4 regions of the Bradyrhizobium sp. NBAIM03 genome follow, and region 4 is predicted to be linked to each of the others. Evidence: predicted binding sites of a transcription regulator. Region 4 holds the regulator's gene; each other region holds the start of a gene.
What was found. Region 4 encodes PhoB, which activates phosphate uptake and scavenging genes when phosphate is short. Its sites were predicted from a motif close to TGTCATNNANCTGTCAT; they were not measured.

Region 1 (4,350 bases), on a different contig from region 4:
CGTCCGGCAGTTCCGTGGTCAGGCCATTGGCGCTCGATGCCTTTTGGTAAAATTCGTCATCGGTGACGCCGAGCACTCCGCGCTCGCGGCGCAGCCTCAGGATGTCGCAACCGGTCATGTTGGGCCGGAGGTCGGATCGCGTCAGGCCATAGATCTCTAGATAGCGGTCATTGCAGAAGATGACGCGGCGCTGCGCATCCGTCATCACCACGCCCTGGTTGAGGTTGTTCATGGCGGAGGAGATGAAGGCGTTGCGACGCAGCTGCAAACGGCTGGACCGGCGCAGCGAGGAATGGATCCACAGCCCGATCGCGGCGAGGAACGAGCAGACCACGATGCCCGCGATGAGGGCTTCCCAGATCACGCCGGGATCAAGCCTGGTGAGATCGCCCGGAACGGCAAGGCTGTCCGATGCCGCAAAGGCGCGCGCAGGCGCGCCCGTAACGGCCAGGCATAGGAGGGCGTGCACAGCAATCGAAAGCGTGCTGCCCACGTGCCAGTTCTTCTCAGCCATCAGCCACCCGCGATTTCAACGTCGGATTGTCTGGCCTCGCGGGTTTGGATCGGGTAAACGCCTGTCGACACAACAGAATAATGTGACATAAAATGCGGCAATTGCCCTGACATGATAAACGACTTCTTAACGGAAGCCCCGCCTGCGCCGCCGCATCCGGACCGTGCGCCACCGGTGCTTCCAACTGGTATCCTGGACAACCATGGATAGGGTCGATTGCGTCGTCATAGGAGCCGGCGTGGTCGGGCTCGCGGTGGCCCGGAAGCTCGCCCAGGCCGGGCGCGAGGTGATCGTGCTCGAGGAAGCCGAGGCGATCGGCACCGTCACCTCCTCGCGCAACAGCGAGGTGATCCATGCCGGCATCTACTACCGGGCCGGGAGCTGGATGGCGCGCATGTGCGTGGCAGGCAAGCACGCGCTGTACCGCTACTGCGCCGAGCGCGGCATCCCGCACAAAAATTGCGGCAAGCTGATCGTCGCGACCAGCCCGAAGGAGACCGAGAAGCTGCAATCGATCAAGGCGCATGCCGAGGCCAACGGCGTGCTCGACATGCAGCTGCTCTCGGGCGAGGCCGCACGCGCGCTGGAGCCGGCGCTCGCCTGCGACGCCGCGCTGCTGTCACCGTCGACGGGCATCATCGACAGCCATTCCTACATGCTCTCGCTGCGCGGCGAAGCCGAGGACGCCGGCGCAGCTTTCGCGTTTCACACCCCGCTGATCCGTGCCAAGGCGGCGGCCGGCCTCATCGAGATCGATGCCGGCGGCGAGGCACCGATGACGCTGCAATGCAACCTCCTCGTCAACGCCGCGGGGCTGTCGGCAACGCATGTGGCGCGCAGCATCGACGGCATGCCGCTGGACCGGATTCCGCCGGCCTATCTCGCCAAGGGAAACTACTTCAGCTGCAACGCCAGGGCGCCGTTCTCGCGCCTGATCTATCCGGTGCCCGAGCCCGGCGGCCTGGGCGTGCACCTGACGCTGGACATGGCAGGACAGGCGCGCTTCGGGCCTGACGTCGAATGGATCGAGACGATCGACTACGAGGTCGATCCGTCACGCGCCGAGCGCTTCTATCCCGCGATCCGCAAATACTGGCCGACGCTGCCTGACGGCGCGCTGATGCCGAGCTATTCGGGCATCCGCCCGAAGATCGTGCCGCCGGCCGTGGCCACGCAGGATTTCTTGATGCAGGGCCCGCGCGATCACGGCGTTGCAGGCCTGATCAATCTGTTCGGCATCGAATCGCCGGGACTGACGTCCTCGCTCGCGATCGCCGATCACGTCGCCGAGCTCGCAGATATCGACAGTGTTTCGAGAAGCGGATAAGTGTGCGCGTCGAGAGCCACGGGTCCAAGCAAGAGTGAGCGCCGCACAACCGTGTTGCACGGTACACACCTTGCAGCAGGGATGAGCACGGATGCTCTCATCCCTGCGTGAAGGACGTGATCAACTCTACACTGTCACGGGGGTTACTAGTGGAGCGTGTCGCCAGATTGCTTCAGACGCTCGATCTGGTCCTTGACCATCAACTTCCGGCGCTTCAACTCAACAATTTGCAGGTCGTCTGTTGAAAGGTGCACGAGAGCTTCGTGCAATTCGTTTTCGAGAAGTTTGTGCTTCCGTTCCAATTCAACGAGATGTGCCTGAATTGTCATTCGAAACCTCCTCGGTAGGGTTGAACCTTTAGGATTCGATCCGGACAACCAAGTCTACATCACCGATTCGTCCTGTCGATGGGTATCCGTCGTTGCAGCGTCATTTTTGAAAGTTCATATGTAACGAAGCGTGACTAAGGGAACCACGCCGGAAAAATCCATGATATCAATACGCCGACGCACCGCCGCAGCTCCCTGCAGAAATATGTTGCTGGAGATCGGGGACGAGGGATCGCAGATCGCTTGCGATCACGCGGCGCAAGGACGATAATTTCCACAGGGCATCCACAGCCCGGATCTCACGCCTATCGGTTTTCGGCCACCGCAGACATGACCAATGAAGATGAGCGTGAGCTCGAAGCCGAGCTCACCCGGTTGCAGCAGGAACACCGAGATCTCGATGCGGCGATCGATGCATTGCATCAATCGCCCGCCCCCGACCTGTTGCGGTTACAGCGCCTGAAGAAGCGCAAGCTGTTGTTGCGCGACCGCATCGCGTTCATCGAAGACCAGATCACCCCCGACATCATCGCCTGACCGTGAGCCGGTCTTGCGCGGCGCCCCGCCGCTTCCGAATCCGCTTGACTCAATAAGAACAAAATAGGAACATTCGCGGGCGCCTCACACCTCAGAGAACGCTCAAGGACAACACACGAGGACAACGCAGATGTCGGCAACCGCCCTTTTCGACAACAGCCATTACGAACAGGCCTGCGATCAGGCGATCGCGATGTGCGACGGCAATCTGCGCAGCACCATCAAGGCGCTGATCATGGCCAACGAATATCTGGAAGCCGAGCTGGAGGAATTGCAGGCGGCGATTTCAGCCGGCTGCATTCCGGAGATCTCGCGCAGCAAGATGCGGAGCAAGAGCAGCGCCGCATAATCTTCAACCTTGGAGCAACGCCGTGTCGGATGTGACCTATTACGTTGCAATGCCCTTCTTGATCGATGACGACGGATCACCCGTCGCAGGCGCTGCAGAGGAGTGTCAGTCCTCGACGGCGGCGCTGCGACGCGCAGAGATGCTGGCGCGCGGCGCCGGCCATATCGGCGCGATCGCGTTCAGCCGCAGCGGCGATCCCATGACCGGCGAATTCGGCGACGCGACGCTGCTGCGCAAGTTCGGCAACGTGCCGGAAGATCTTGCCACCCTCTAGACTAGCGCTCGCCGCCGACCAGCCTGATCCGCGGCTCGTGCCGGCGGCTCGCCTTGCGCACATACATGGCGGCATCCGCCTCCTCCAGGGCGCGGCCTGCAGCGGATTGCGGACCGAGCAGCGCGACGCCGGCCGAGGCGCCCGCGGCCACGTGCTGGCCGCGAAAAACGAATGACAATTCGTCGATCGCCTGCTCCAAGGCCGCAGCCTTGACCTTCGCATCGGTCTCGCTGAGATTCCAGAGCAGCAGCGCGAACTCGTCGCCCCCGAGCCGGCCGACCACGTCGGAGGCGCGGACCTGTCGCGTCAGCGTGGCGACGATCGCCTTGAGCACCTCATCGCCGGCGGCATGACCGAAGGAATCGTTGATCGGCTTCAGCCGATCGACGTCGAGCACGATCAGCGCCCCGCTGGCGCGGTAGCGCTTCATATAGGCGATGGCGCGCGCGAGCTCGCGCTCGAAACCGCGCCGGTTGGGAATCCCGAGCAGGAAATCGGTATCGGCGGCCGCCTCGAGCTCCGAGATCCGCAGCAGGGCCGCCTTGAGCTTGCTCCTGAGGCCGCGGATGATCGCCTTGCCGTCATCGGCAGCCGGCGCTCTGCGCAAGGCCGGTTTGGCCGCGCGGCTCGAAACGGCTTTGGATCGGGCGGCGCTGATGTTCCGGCCCTTTCTGGCCTTCACAGGGCTCGCCCTTTTCGGTTTCTTCATGGGCATCCTGCTCAATGAAGGCTTGCGGGGATTCACCAAGACAGGATAGTGGATTCCCTTCTCCTTGCCACCGCCTTGCGAGCCGCCGGCCGGAATCATTAATCTGGCCTATCTCTCTGTTTTTCTGGGCACAATTGACGTCATGACCGCGCCGATCGCCATCATCATGGGAAGCCAGTCGGACTGGGACACGATGCGGCACGCCGCCGACACGCTTGACGCGCTCGGCATTGCTGCCGACAGCCGCATCGTCTCGGCCCACCGCACGCCCGACCGGCTGTTCGCATTCGCCAAGGGTGCCAAGGCCGCAG
Region 2 (4,350 bases), on a different contig from region 4:
GAGGTCGCCGACGATGCCGTCTGGATGGTGGATGCCGGAGATCACGCCGAGCGCGGACAGTCGTGCTTCGCGCGAGCCCGACAGGATCTCGATCTTCACCGCGCAGATCCGCTCGGCCCTGGCGATGAAATCGGGGCCGTTGGAGGCGTCGCGGCATGCGGCGGTCGCGATCGCGAACACGCGTCCGACCTTCATCACCCGGCACAGCGCGCGAAACCGTTTCAGCGAGGTCAGCGCCTTGTCGATGGCGTCGGGCGCGAGCAGGCCCGTGCTCTGCACCTCGCGCCCGAGGCCGCACAGCGTCTTCTCGTTGAAGATCGGGATCAGGCTGCGCGCCAGCGCCTCGTAGACGACGAGGCGGACCGAGTTGGAGCCTATGTCGATAACCGCGACGCTCGAGCCGCGCTTGCGCGGCCGCTTCACGTCGCAAATCCCCGATCAGGATTGATGACGTTCGTTCCGGCGCGTGAGACGACGCGGCGAGGATTCCTTGAGCGACTTTCCACGGCCAGACAGACTCGGATTCGTCATGAAGTAGTTGTGGACGTTGAAAGGCTCCTCGCCCTTCGCGGTCTTCATACGCGTTGAAGACCCATCCGGCAACAACTGCCAGCTCTGCTCATTGTCCTTCAGGTTCGCGACCATGATCTGTTCGAGAACCTGCTGATGCACCGTCGGATTTTGCAGCGGACACAGCACCTCGACGCGGCGGTCGAGGTTGCGCGGCATCATGTCGGCGGACGAGATATACACAGCCGCTTTCGCGCTCGGCAGTCCCTGGCCCATGCCGAAGCAGTAGATTCGGCCATGTTCCAGGAAGCGGCCGATGATCGACTTGACGCGGATGTTCTCCGACAGACCGGGAATGCCGGGCCTGAGGCAGCAGATGCCGCGCACCACGAGCTCGACCTGGACACCGGCCTGCGAGGCCTCGTAGAGCGCGTCGATGATGTCGGGATCGACCAGCGCGTTCATCTTCATCCAGACCGCGCCGGGACGGCCATGCCGCGCATGTGCGGTCTCGCCCTGGATGTGCTCGATGATGCGCTTGCGCAAGGTCAGCGGCGACACCGCCATTTTTTCCAGATCGCTCGGCGCGGCATAGCCGGTGATGAAATTGAACACGCGCGCGGCATCGCGGCCGATCGTCGGGTCCGAGGTGAAGTAGGAGAGATCGGTGTAGATGCGCGCGGTGACCGGGTGATAATTGCCGGTGCCGGTATGGACGTAGGTCGTCAGGCTGCCGCCCTCGCGGCGCACCACCATCGAGAGCTTCGCGTGCGTCTTCAATTCGAGGAAGCCGTAGACGACCTGCACGCCGGCGCGTTCGAGATCGCGTGCCCAGCGGATGTTGGCTTCTTCGTCGAACCGCGCTTTCAGCTCGATCAGCGCGGTGACTGATTTGCCGGCTTCGGCCGCTTCGGCCAGGGCGCGCACGATCGGTGAATTGTTGGAGGTGCGGTAGAGCGTCTGCTTGATCGCAACGACGTCGGGGTCGCGCGTGGCCTGCTGCAGGAATTGCACCACCACGTCGAACGACTCGTAGGGATGGTGGACGATCAGGTCCTTCTGCCGGATCGCGGCGAAGATGTCGCCGCCATGCTCGCGCACGCGTTCGGGGTGGCGCGGCACGTAAGGGGTGAATTCGAGGTCGGGCCGGTCGAGGCGGGTGAGCTGCGAGAGCTCGTTCATCGCCTGCACGCCGTCGACCAGGAAGATCTCGTCGTCGGCGGCGGAGAGCGCGTGCTGCACGAAGCTGCGCAGCTGCTCCGGCATCTTGGCGTCGATCTCGAGCCGGATCACCGATCCGCGGCGGCGGCGCTTCAGCGCGGTCTCGAACAGGCGGACGAGATCTTCGGCCTCCTCCTCGATTTCGAGCTCGGAGTCGCGGATGATCCGGAAGGCGCCTTGGCCGTGCAGATTGTAGCCGGGGAACAGGCGGTTGATGAACAGGGCGGTGGCCTGCTCCAGCGAGATCAGGCGCACCGTGCCATCCGCCGGCAGGCGGATGAAGCGGTCGATCTTGCCGGGCATGCGGATCAGCGCGTTCATCTGCTTGCCGTCGGCGGCGCGCGTGAGCTGCAGCGCGATGGTGAAGCCGAGGCTCGGAATGAACGGGAAGGGGTGGGCCGGATCGATCGCCAGCGGGGTCAGGAGAGGGAACACGTTGTGGAGGAAGTAGTCCTCGATCCAGGTTCGTTCCGCCTTTGTGACGTCCTTGCCGTCGACCAGCACGATGCCGACCTCGGCCAACGTGGCGCGCAGGTCGCGCCAGATCGCCTGCTGGTCGGAGGCGAGCTGGGAGACGGTGCGGTTGATCAGCGCCAGCTGCTCGGACGGCGTCAGGCCGTCGGGGCTGCGCTCGGCGATGCCCTCGCGGACTTGGGCCTTGATGCCGGCGACGCGAACCATGAAGAACTCGTCGAGGTTATTGGCCGAAATCGACAGGAATCGCACCCGCTCCAGCACGGGGTGGCTCGGGTTGACCGATTCCTCCAGGACGCGGCGGTTGAAATGCAGCCAGGACAGCTCGCGGTTGATGAACCGCTCGGGACTGGACGCGATCGCCGGAAGGCTCTCGGTTTCCGGGGCTTTCTCTTTCGTTTCAACAGCTTGCGCAGAGTCCATCAGAAGTCGGTCCATCCAGTTCACCCCAATTGCGACTCAAGCGCAAAAATCGGCGGGAGCATGTGTTAGAGCGATGACGTTTCGATGACATTGATGTTCCGCCCCTGCACCGCGTCAAGCGGACTTCGGGGAGGCCTGCGAGCCTGTCAGGCGTCCCGGAGCAGCTCGGCGGCCAGCGCCCGGGTGACGGGACGGCCGAGCCGCAGGGCTTCGCTGTCGAGCAGCTCGACGGCCCGCCGGGCGGCGGCCGAGGACCGTTCCAGGCGCGTCGCGAGGTAGCCGACCACGCTCTCGTCCACATTGAGCTGGCGGTCGGCGCAGAACTTGACGATGAGGCCGCGGAACAGCTGGTCGTCGGGCGGCAGCAGCGTGACCGCCGGAACGGCGCGCAGGCGCGAGCGCAGGTCGCGAAGCTCGATCGGAAGCGCGGCCGGCGCCTCGCGGCCGGTGAACAGGACGTAGGCGCCGTCCTCGCGGGCGAGGTTCATCAGGTGAAACAGGGCACGCTCGTCGAAGTCCCCAGCCTTGAGATCCTCGACCACCAGCGCGCCGGTGGCGAGCGCGCCGGGCACGTCCGTCGCGGTCAGCGCATTGGCGGTGGTCGAGCGGGCGCCGGCTTCCTCGGCCCAGATCGCGGCGAGATGGCTCTTGCCGCTTCCTTCCGGGCCCGCCAGCCACATGATCCGGTTCGGCCATTCCGGCCAGCCGTCGATGAGGCCTAGACCGGCCGCATTGGCGGGGCCTTCGAGGAAGTTGTCCCGGCTGAGGCTCTCCGCATGCGGAAGCGCAAACGCCAATTGTCGGGGATGAACGCGGCCTGCCACGCTTGCTCTGCTCCATGCCGGCGCGCCGGCCCGCTTGTAGAGATTCGACTTGATGGTGCGGGACTTGGCCTTTTGCTGGGCTGCTTCCTCGCTCATTTGGCCTCGATCGTGCTCATGTGCCGCAGCCACTCGACGAGATAGAGCGACACGGAGGAGAGCGTGAAGACCGTGACGAGACCCATCAGGATGATATCATAAGGCGCGGGCTTGAAGCCGAAGGCAAGCGCCGCCAGCACCAAAGCTGCGAATGCCACTTGTGCCACCGTGTTGAGCTTGGACACTTTCGACGGCTTCATCTCGACCGGCCGGTCGAACAACCAGGACACGATCACGGCGGCGACAATCATGATGTCGCGCGAGACCACCAGGATCACGATCCAGCGCGGGATCGCACCCCAGATGCCGAGCGCCATGTAGATCGAGACCAGCAGCGCCTTGTCGGCGAGCGGATCGAGCAGGGCGCCGAGCTCGCTCGTCATGTTGAAGCGCTTGGCCAAAAAGCCGTCCACGGCATCGCTGATGCCGGCGATCAGGAAGACGGCGAACGCCACCTCCATTTGGCTCGACACGATGGCCCAGACGATGATCGGGACCAGCATGATGCGGCCCAAGGTAATGATATTCGGAATACTCACGAAAGCGCTTCCCGGCACCGGTTCTGACCTCAAATCCGGCCCGTTGCAGGCTGAACCGGTTGATATGTCTACATAGTATAGCGGGGAGCGCCATGCGAGCCATTGCGCGTCCCCGGAATTCAACGTAACCAGCCGCAAACCCACTGGAAATCGGGCATGACCGACCGCAAAAACGGCCTCACTTACGCCGATTCAGGCGTCGATATCGACGCGGGCAACCGCCTGGTCGACCTGATCAAGCCGATGGTGCGCGCCACCGCGCG
Region 3 (4,350 bases), on a different contig from region 4:
CCGCCGGAGCGTTGGGCAAGCAATTCGCCGAGGTTGTCGAGAACATCGACAGCAAGCCGGTCGAAGGGGTGGCGGCAAGCGGGGGCAGCTGGGTTCAGGTTGTTCGGTTCGGCGCGTTGCCTCAGGTCCTCTCGAACTTCGTGAGCTATGCCTTGCTCAGGTTCGAGATCAACGTGCGTGGCGCGGCCGTGATGGGCTTCGTCGGCGCCGGCGGGATCGGCCAGGATCTGATCGAGGCGGTTCGCAAGTTCTACTTCACCGACGTCAGCGCCATCCTGCTGCTCATCGTCCTTACCGTCATGTTGATCGACTTCCTGACGGAACGGTTGCGACACCGCCTGCTCGGGCTGGAGGGAAGCACCCGATGAGCTCCTTCAGTTTTGAAAACCGGGCCGGCATTGCCCATCGGTATCCCGACGTCTTCCGGACCGATTGGTGGCAGCGGGGAAGGATCGCAATACTCGTCGGCGGGACGGTCGGGCTGTTCCTGTTCGGGATCGTCCAGCTCGATATTCCCTTTAATCGGCTCTCCCTGGGCATGGTCAGGCTGGGCGAATTCGTCCAGCTCATGTTGCCGCCCAACCCGGGTTCTTGGGCGGAGGTTCTGAAATATCTGCATGCGCTCGGAGAGACGGTGTCGATCGCGTTTCTCGGCACCCTGGGCGGCGCGCTGCTCGCGCTGCCGGTATCCCTGCTGGCGGCGCGCAACGTGGTTGCAAACCGGATCATCCGCCTATTGACGCGTCGTGGCCTCGATACCATCCGTGGAGTCGACACTTTGATCTGGGCACTGATCTGGGTCGGCGTCGTGGGGCTGGGGCCGTTTGCCGGCATCCTGGCCGTGATCTGCAGCGATTTCGGAACGTTCGGCAAGCTGTTCTCGGAAGCGATCGAGGTCGCCGAGAAGAACCCCGCGGAAGGCGTTCGGTCATCGGGCGGCAACCATCTCCACAGCGTCCGCTTCGGATTGCTGCCGCAGGTGTTCCCGGTCTTGCTGAGCCAGGTGCTCTACTATTTCGAGTCGAATACGCGATCGGCGACGATCATCGGAATCGTTGGCGCTGGCGGCATTGGCCTTCAGCTTGCCGAACAGATCCGGGTGCTGGAATGGCAGAAGGTATCGTTTCTGATCCTGCTGATCCTGGTAACTGTATCGTCGATCGACTGGATTTCCGGCAAGCTGCGCTTCGCGATCATCGGCAAGCGGACGGTCGCCTAACGTCGTGCTGCAGTCTTATCCGTTCCGATTGGATCGGAACGGAGCTCTGATTTTTGTTCTGACGCGTTTTCTCGACGCAAATCGTTTCCACCCCGGATCAAGTCCGAGGGCAGGCTTCGCTGGAAAACGCTCTGATCTAAGCGTTCTCCACCAAAAACTCCACCCGCTCTGCCGCAAAGCGCGAGTGCTTCGTCACCAGCGGCTTGCCCGTGAGATCGTGGTCGGTGGCGTCGACCACCAGGATCGGCCGCCCCAGCGCCAGGTCGAGCCGTGCGGCGTCGCTCGCGTCGACAATCCCCGCGGTGATTCTCGTTGCGCCACGGCGATAATCGCGGACGCCGAAATGCTCCAGCAGCTTCGTCATCGAGCGCGTTGCCGCGAACACGGCGCCTGCATCCGGGAACAGGTCAGCCGAGAGCCAGGTGGTGGAAACACAGATCGGGGTGCGGTCGGCGAGGCGAATCGCCTCGATCCGCACCAGCGGCGCGCCGGTCTTCAATCCCAGCTCTCGTGCGAGCTCGCGCGTCGCAACGTCATCGGTCGCCTCGATCAGCCGGCCATGCGGTTCGCGGCCATCGGCGCCGACGATCTCGGAGAAGCGCGTGCGCGAGCGCAAGGGATAAGCGAGCTTTTGCGCCTCGACATAGGTTCCGCTGCCGCGCTCGGCGCGCACCAGGCCGCGCTCGGCGAGGGCTGCCAACGCGCGCCGCACGGTGTGGCGGTTGACGCGATAGGTTTCGGCGATCTCCATCTCGCCCGGCAATTTGTCGCCGGCCGCAAAGCGGCCGTCGGCGATGCCGCGCTCGATGCCATCGGCCACGAGGCGCCATAGCGCGACGCCCGAGGAGGCTGTGTCCTGCATGCTCATGTCGCGGGAAACCCTACTCCAGAAATCACAGCATTGTCACGAAACAGTCATGGCGCGTCCGTATGAAGTTGTCTATTATCATAGACAACTTCGGTGCGGCAAGTTCTGTAGAAGGTTCGATGGACCAAGTGACCCAGCACAACGACCAGCAAGCCCAGCGCAAGGCCGCAATGGCGGTGCTGGCGCACGCGGAGGCGGGCGAGATCGCCGCTCGCCTCCGCAACTTGGCCCTCCCGGACCATCAGGATCTGCGCACGCCCGAGAACGGCCTCGTCATGCTGCGCGGCCGGGTCGGCGGCGACGGCGCGCCGTTCAATCTCGGCGAAGCGACGGTGTCGCGCGCCGCGGTGCGGCTTGCGAGCGGCGAGGTCGGGTTCGGCTACACGCTCGGCCGCGACGGTGAGAAGGCGCGGCTGATCGCGCTGTGCGATGCGCTGGTGCAGTCCCGCGATTTCGGCGGAGCGGTGGAGCGCGACGTTATCGCGCCGTTGCGCGAGCAGCTTATGGTCAGGCGCAAGCAGGCGGCGGCAGCGGCCGCCGCGACGAAGGTTGATTTCTACACCATGGTGCGCGGTGAGGGGTGAGATCATGACCACGATTGCGGAGCTGCCGCCCGGTTTCGCCGACAAGGTGCTGTCGGCGCAATCGACCTTTCGCTCGGTCATGGACGCCATGGCGCGGCCGGGCTCGGTCCAGCGCATCGTTCCGATGGCGGGCGCGCCTGATACGATGATGCGAGGCACCGCCGCGATCGCGCTGACGCTGTTCGACCACGACACGCCGCTCTGGCTCGACGCACGGATGGCGGAAAGCGCGGACGTGACGAAGTGGCTGAAGTTCCACACCGGCGCGCCGGTCGTGCAGGATTCGTCGATCGCTTCCTTCGCGCTCATCAGTGACGGCGGCGCCTTGCCTGCGCTCGAGCGCTTCGCGTTCGGCACCAGCGAGTATCCGGACCGTTCGACCACGGTGGTCATCCAGGTCGACAGCCTCGCCGCCGGGCGCAGCTTCGAACTGCGCGGCCCCGGCATTGACGGTGTCGCCACGCTGCAGGCGTCGATCAAGCCTTTCGACCTGTTCGAGCGCCTGCATATCAACGAGGCGCTGTTTCCGCGCGGCATCGATGTGGTGCTGGTCGCCGATGACGCTGTGGTCGCGATCCCCCGCACAACGCGAATCGTGAGCAAGGGAAGCTAGAAGCATGTATGTCGCAGTCAAAGGCGGCGAACGCGCCATCGAGAACGCCCATCGCCTGCTCGCGCATAAGCGGCGCGGCGACCAGAGCGTTGCGGAAATCACGCTCGACCAGATCTCGGAGCAGCTCGGCCTGGCCGTCGATCGCGTCATGAGCGAAGGCTCGCTCTATGACCGCGAGCTCGCGTCGCTTGCGATCAAGCAGGCGCGCGGCGATTTGATCGAGGCGATCTTCCTGGTTCGCGCCTTCCGCGCCACGCTGCCGCGCTTCGGTGCCAGCGAGCCCGTCGACACCGGCACCATGCGGGTGCAGCGGCGGGTGTCGGCGACCTTCAAGGACATTCCCGGCGGCCAGATCCTGGGGCCGACCTTCGACTACACGCACCGCCTGCTCGATCCATCGCTCGCCCAAGGTTTTGTGCCGGAGAGGCCGGCTGCGGCCGAAGCCTCCACCGCGCCGACGCCGCGCGTGACAGACATTCTCGGCCGCGACGGGCTGATCGAAGCATCGCCGGAAGCCGAGGACGGCGCCAGCGTCGGCGATCTCACCCGCGAGCCGCTGAATTTCCCCGCGGACCGTGATTTGCGCCTGCAAAACCTCGCGCGTGGTGACGAAGGCTTTCTGCTCGCGATGGGCTATTCCACCCAGCGCGGCTACGGCCGCAACCATCCCTTCGTCGGCGAGATCCGTTTCGGCGAGGTCGAGGTCGAATTTGTCGCGGAAGATGTCGGCTTTGCCGTGCCGCTCGGGGCGATCGAGCTGACCGAGTGCCAGATGGTCAACCAGTTCAAGGGCTCCGCGACCGAGGCGCCGTGCTTCACCCGCGGCTATGGCCTCGCCTTCGGCCAGAGCGAGCGCAAAACCATGTCGATGGCGCTGGTCGATCGCGCGCTGCGCGCCCGTGAGCTCGGCGAGGAGGCGCTGGCCCCGGCGCAGGACGAGGAGTTCGTGATGTCGCATTCGGACAATGTCCAGGCGACCGGCTTCGTCGAGCACCTAAAGCTGCCGCACTATGTCGACTTCCAGTCCGAGCTCGGCCTGCTCCGAAAGTTGCGGCAAGAGTTTGCC
Region 4 (4,350 bases):
AAGGGTGCAATGACGGTTTTGACCTGGTCCGATGATCGCGTCGAGCAGCTGAAGAAGCTCTGGGAGGCCGGACTTTCGGCCAGCCAGATCGCGGCGGAGCTCGGCAATGTGACCCGCAATGCCGTGATCGGCAAGGTGCACCGGCTCGGCCTGTCCGGCCGCGCCAAGAGCCCTTCATCGGCAGCGCCGCGGCCGCGCAAGGCACGGCCCGCGCAGCATATGATGCGGGTGACCCGCCCCGTCGCGCGCGGCAACACCGCGTTGGCGCAGGCCTTCGAGGTCGAGTTGGAAGCCGAGCCGGTTACCTACGACAACGTGGTGCCGATGAGCCAGCGGCTGTCGCTGCTGGAATTGAACGAGGCGACCTGCCACTGGCCGGTCGGCGATCCCTCGAGCCCGGATTTCTTCTTCTGCGGCGGCAAGGCGCTCTCCGGCCTGCCCTATTGTGCCCAGCATTCGCGCGTGGCCTATCAGCCCGCAGCGGATCGCCGTCGCGCAGCACCGAAACCGGGCACGCGGTGAGCTTGCGGAATTCCCTGATCGCCAAGCTTTGATCGCCAAGCTTGATCGCCAAGACTGCAGCCGCCACACGATGACGGCTCCCAATCGCTCGGTGTCATCCCCGCGAATGCGGGATCCGTAACCGCGGGGCGCAATCGTTGCGCGAGATGGTCACTCCGAGTCTTCGCCAAACCACGTCCTGTGGCTAATCGCGAATAGCGCAAGCGCTCGCGCTGAGATCCCGGGCTCACGCTGCGCGCGCCCCGGGATGACGGCCGAGATCGGCGCCGCAGTTCGCCAAACCAGCTGTCGCTGGCGCCTTACGTCTGCTCAGCCTTCGCGAAGCGATCGTCCAGCGCGTAGCCGGCGCCGCGGACGGTGCGGATCGGGTCCTGCTCGCGGCCAAGGTTGAGCAGCTTGCGCAGGCGGCCGATATGGACGTCGACGGTGCGCTCGTCGATGTAGATGTCGCGGCCCCAGACGCTGTCGAGCAGCTGCTCGCGCGAGAACACGCGGCCGGGATGCTCCAGGAAGAACTCCAGCAGGCGATATTCGGTCGGACCGAGATCGATCGGCCGGCCCGAGCGCGCCACGCGGCGCTTGTCGCGGTCGAGCTCGATATCGCCATAGGCGAGCACGGTGGCGAGGCGCTCGGGACTCGCACGCCTGAGCAGGCCCTTCACGCGCGCAAGCAGTTCCGGCACCGAGAACGGCTTGACGATATAATCATCCGCGCCGGTCGCGAGCCCGCGCACCCGTTCGCTCTCCTCGCCGCGCGCGGTGAGCATGATGATCGGCAGCTGCTTGGTCTCGGGGCGGGTCCGAAGCCGCCGGCACAGCTCGATGCCTGACAGGCCCGGCAGCATCCAGTCGAGCACGATCAGATCGGGAATGTGCTCCTTGAGGCGGGTGTCGGCGTCATCGCCGCGCATCACCGTCTCGACGTCATAGCCGTCGCCTTCGAGGTTGTAGCGAAGAAGCTCGGTGAGAGCTTCCTCGTCCTCAACCACCATAATGCGTGCGCCCATGTGGTCGTAGCTCCTTAAGTCGTCAGGTGTTCGGCACCGTCGTGGCGAAGGTCGTCATGTCGCCCTTCGGCCGCTTGTCGGTGATCGCCTGGCCCTCGATCATGTAGAACACGGTCTCGGCGATGTTGGTGGCGTGGTCGCCGATCCGCTCGATGTTCTTGGCACAGAACATCAGGTGGATGCAGAACGAGATGTTGCGCGGATCTTCCATCATGTAGGTGAGGAGCTCGCGGAACAGCGAGGTGCAGATGGCGTCGACTTCCTCGTCGCCCTTCCACACCGCCATCGCCGCCGGCAGGTCGTGCGCGGCATAGGCGTCCAGCACCGACTTGACCTGCTGCTGCACGAGGTCGGTCATGTGCTCCAGGCCGCGGAACAGCTTGAGCGGATGGAAATCCGTCTCCAGCGCCGCGACGCGCTTGCCCATGTTCTTGGCGAGATCGCCGATGCGCTCGAGATCGGTCGCAACGCGCATCGCGCCGACGATCTCGCGCAGGTCGACGGCCATCGGCTGGCGGCGGGCGATGGTGAGCACGGCGCGCTCCTCGATGCGCTTCTGCAGCGCGTCGAGCTCGACGTCGGTGGCGACGACGCGCTGGCCGAGCGCGACGTCGCGGCGGATCAGCGCGTCGACGGAATCGACGATCATGCGCTCGGCGATGCCGCCCATCTCGGCGACCAGGCGGGTGAGCTCCTGAAGGTCGCTGTCGAAAGCCTTTACGGTATGTTCAGAACCCATGTTCCGTCTCCTCAGCCGAACCGGCCGGTGATGTAATCCTGCGTGCGCCGATCGCTCGGCGACGTGAAGATCTTGCTGGTGTCGTCGAACTCGATCAACTCGCCGAGATACATGAAGGCGGTCTTGTCGGAAACGCGCGCCGCCTGCTGCATGTTGTGGGTGACGATCGCGATCGTGTAGTTCTCGGACAATTCCTGGATCAGCTCCTCGACCTTGGCGGTCGAGATCGGGTCGAGCGCCGAGCAGGGCTCGTCAAACAGGATCACCTCGGGCCGCACCGCGACGGTGCGGGCGATGCAGAGGCGCTGCTGCTGGCCGCCGGAGAGCGACAGGCCGGAGGCATTGAGCTTGTCCTTGACCTCGTTCCACAGCGCGCCACCGCGCAGCGCCTTCTCGACGCGGTCGTCCATCTCGGACTTGGAGATCTTCTCATAGAGACGAATGCCGAAGGCGATGTTCTCGTAGATCGTCATCGGGAACGGCGTCGGCTTCTGGAACACCATGCCGACCCGGGCGCGGAGCAGGTTGAGGTCGAGCTTGGGGTCGAGGATGTTGGTATGGTCGAGCAACAGCTGACCGTCGGCGCGCTGGCCCGGATAGAGGTCGTACATCCGGTTGAAGATGCGCAGCAGGGTGGACTTGCCGCAGCCGGACGGGCCGATGAACGCCGTGACGCGGTTGGTGCCGAGCGCCAGGTTGATGTTCTTCAGCGCGTGGTGGTCGCCGTAGTAGAAGTTGAGGTTGCGCGCCGTGACCTTGGCGGGCGCCTCGGGCAGGGGCTGCGAGCCGGGATGAACGGACGGTGCGCTGACGGAAACAGACATTTCACTCATTTTGCAGTCCTCTCGGCGCCAAGGATGCGCGCGCCAATGTTAAGGGCAAGCACGGTCAGGGTGATCAACAGCGCGCCGCTCCAGGCGAGTTGCTTCCAATACTCGTAGGGGCTCTGCACGAAGTTGTTGATGGTGACAGGCAGGTTCGCCATCGTCTTGTTCAGGCCGAGGCTGAAGAACTGGTTCGACAGTGCCGTGAACAACAGCGGCGCGGTCTCGCCGGCGACGCGGGCGGTCGCCAGCAGCACGCCGGTGATGAGGCCGGAGCGCGCGGCACGATAGGCGATGCGCTTGATCACCAGCGAGCGCGGCAGGCCGAGCGCGCTGGCAGCTTCGCGCAACGGATTCGGCACCAGCAGTAGCATGTCTTCGGTGGTGCGCACGACGACCGGGATCACGATGACGGCAAGCGCCAGCGCGCCCGCAATCGCCGAGAAGCCGCGCATCGGCACCACCACCGCGCCATAGATGAAGAGGCCGATGATGATCGAGGGTGCCGACAGGAGAATGTCGTTGATGAAGCGGATCACCGAGGTCAGCTTGTCGTTGCGGCCGTACTCGGCGAGATAGGTGCCGGCGAACAGGCCGAGCGGCGCGCCGATGCCGACGCCGATCACGGTCATGATCAACGAGCCGACGATGGCGTTGCGCAGGCCGCCCTCGGTCGATCCGGGCGGCGGCGTGTCAGCTGTGAAGACCTGGAGGTTGAGCCCGGCCAAGCCGTTGTAGAGCAGCGTGACCAGGATCAGCGCGAGCCAGGTGACGCCGAAGGCGGCGGCTGCGATGCAGAGGCCGCGAATGACGATGTCCCAGCGGCGGCGGCGCGAATAGATCGGGTTCATGGCTTCACTTCCCGGCCTTGGTTTCGAGGCGCAGCAGCATCAAACGGGCGGCAGCGAGCACGAAGAACGTCAGCACGAACAGCAGGAGGCCGAGCAGGATCAGGCCGGACTGGTGCAGGCCGTCGCTCTCGGCAAATTCGGAGGCGATCGCCGCCGAAATCGTCGTGCCCGGCGCGAAGATCGACGAGGAGATCCGGAACGAGTTGCCGATGATGAAGGTCACCGCCATGGTCTCGCCGAGCGCCCGGCCCAGCGCCAGCATGACGCCGCCGATGATGCCGACGCGGGTGTAGGGGATCACCACGCTGCGGACGACCTCCCAGGTGGTGCAGCCGACGCCGTAGGCGGCTTCCTTCAGCACCGGCGGCACCGTCTTGAACACGTCGACCGAAATCGAGGTGATGAAG

Region 1: I6F21_RS23695 (DUF465 domain-containing protein) is a predicted target of PhoB. The motif match lies at 2,258-2,274, and genes of this name have one in related genera.
Region 2: I6F21_RS03885 (RNA degradosome polyphosphate kinase) is a predicted target of PhoB. The motif match lies at 2,702-2,718, and genes of this name have one in related genera.
Region 3: phnF (phosphonate metabolism transcriptional regulator PhnF) is a predicted target of PhoB. The motif match lies at 2,122-2,138, and genes of this name have one in related genera.

Annotation. Positions count from the first base shown of each region.
Region 1 covers NZ_JADYVS010000016.1:120,974-125,323, reverse strand. The annotation lists gene I6F21_RS23705 (EAL domain-containing protein) at 1-514, opposite strand, end outside; gene I6F21_RS23700 (NAD(P)/FAD-dependent oxidoreductase) at 717-1,841, shown strand; gene I6F21_RS23695 (DUF465 domain-containing protein) at 1,988-2,170, opposite strand; gene I6F21_RS23690 (DUF465 domain-containing protein) at 2,501-2,707, shown strand; gene I6F21_RS23685 (hypothetical protein) at 2,838-3,056, shown strand; gene I6F21_RS23680 (hypothetical protein) at 3,079-3,330, shown strand; gene I6F21_RS23675 (GGDEF domain-containing protein) at 3,332-4,012, opposite strand; gene I6F21_RS39050 (hypothetical protein) at 3,945-4,088, shown strand; gene purE (5-(carboxyamino)imidazole ribonucleotide mutase) at 4,182-4,350, shown strand, end outside.
Region 2 covers NZ_JADYVS010000002.1:253,222-257,571, forward strand. The annotation lists gene ppx (exopolyphosphatase) at 1-423, opposite strand, end outside; gene I6F21_RS03885 (RNA degradosome polyphosphate kinase) at 439-2,628, opposite strand; gene I6F21_RS03890 (DnaA/Hda family protein) at 2,775-3,452, opposite strand; gene I6F21_RS03895 (CDP-alcohol phosphatidyltransferase family protein) at 3,545-4,087, opposite strand; gene purM (phosphoribosylformylglycinamidine cyclo-ligase) at 4,244-4,350, shown strand, end outside.
Region 3 covers NZ_JADYVS010000015.1:127,023-131,372, forward strand. The annotation lists gene phnE (phosphonate ABC transporter, permease protein PhnE) at 1-368, shown strand, start outside; gene phnE (phosphonate ABC transporter, permease protein PhnE) at 365-1,219, shown strand; gene phnF (phosphonate metabolism transcriptional regulator PhnF) at 1,356-2,087, opposite strand; gene phnG (phosphonate C-P lyase system protein PhnG) at 2,207-2,671, shown strand; gene phnH (phosphonate C-P lyase system protein PhnH) at 2,676-3,284, shown strand; gene I6F21_RS22685 (carbon-phosphorus lyase complex subunit PhnI) at 3,289-4,350, shown strand, end outside.
Region 4 covers NZ_JADYVS010000007.1:187,028-191,377, forward strand. The annotation lists gene I6F21_RS13065 (GcrA family cell cycle regulator) at 10-522, shown strand; gene phoB (phosphate regulon transcriptional regulator PhoB) at 822-1,529, opposite strand; gene phoU (phosphate signaling complex protein PhoU) at 1,552-2,268, opposite strand; gene pstB (phosphate ABC transporter ATP-binding protein PstB) at 2,280-3,101, opposite strand; gene pstA (phosphate ABC transporter permease PstA) at 3,098-3,943, opposite strand; gene pstC (phosphate ABC transporter permease subunit PstC) at 3,948-4,350, opposite strand, start outside.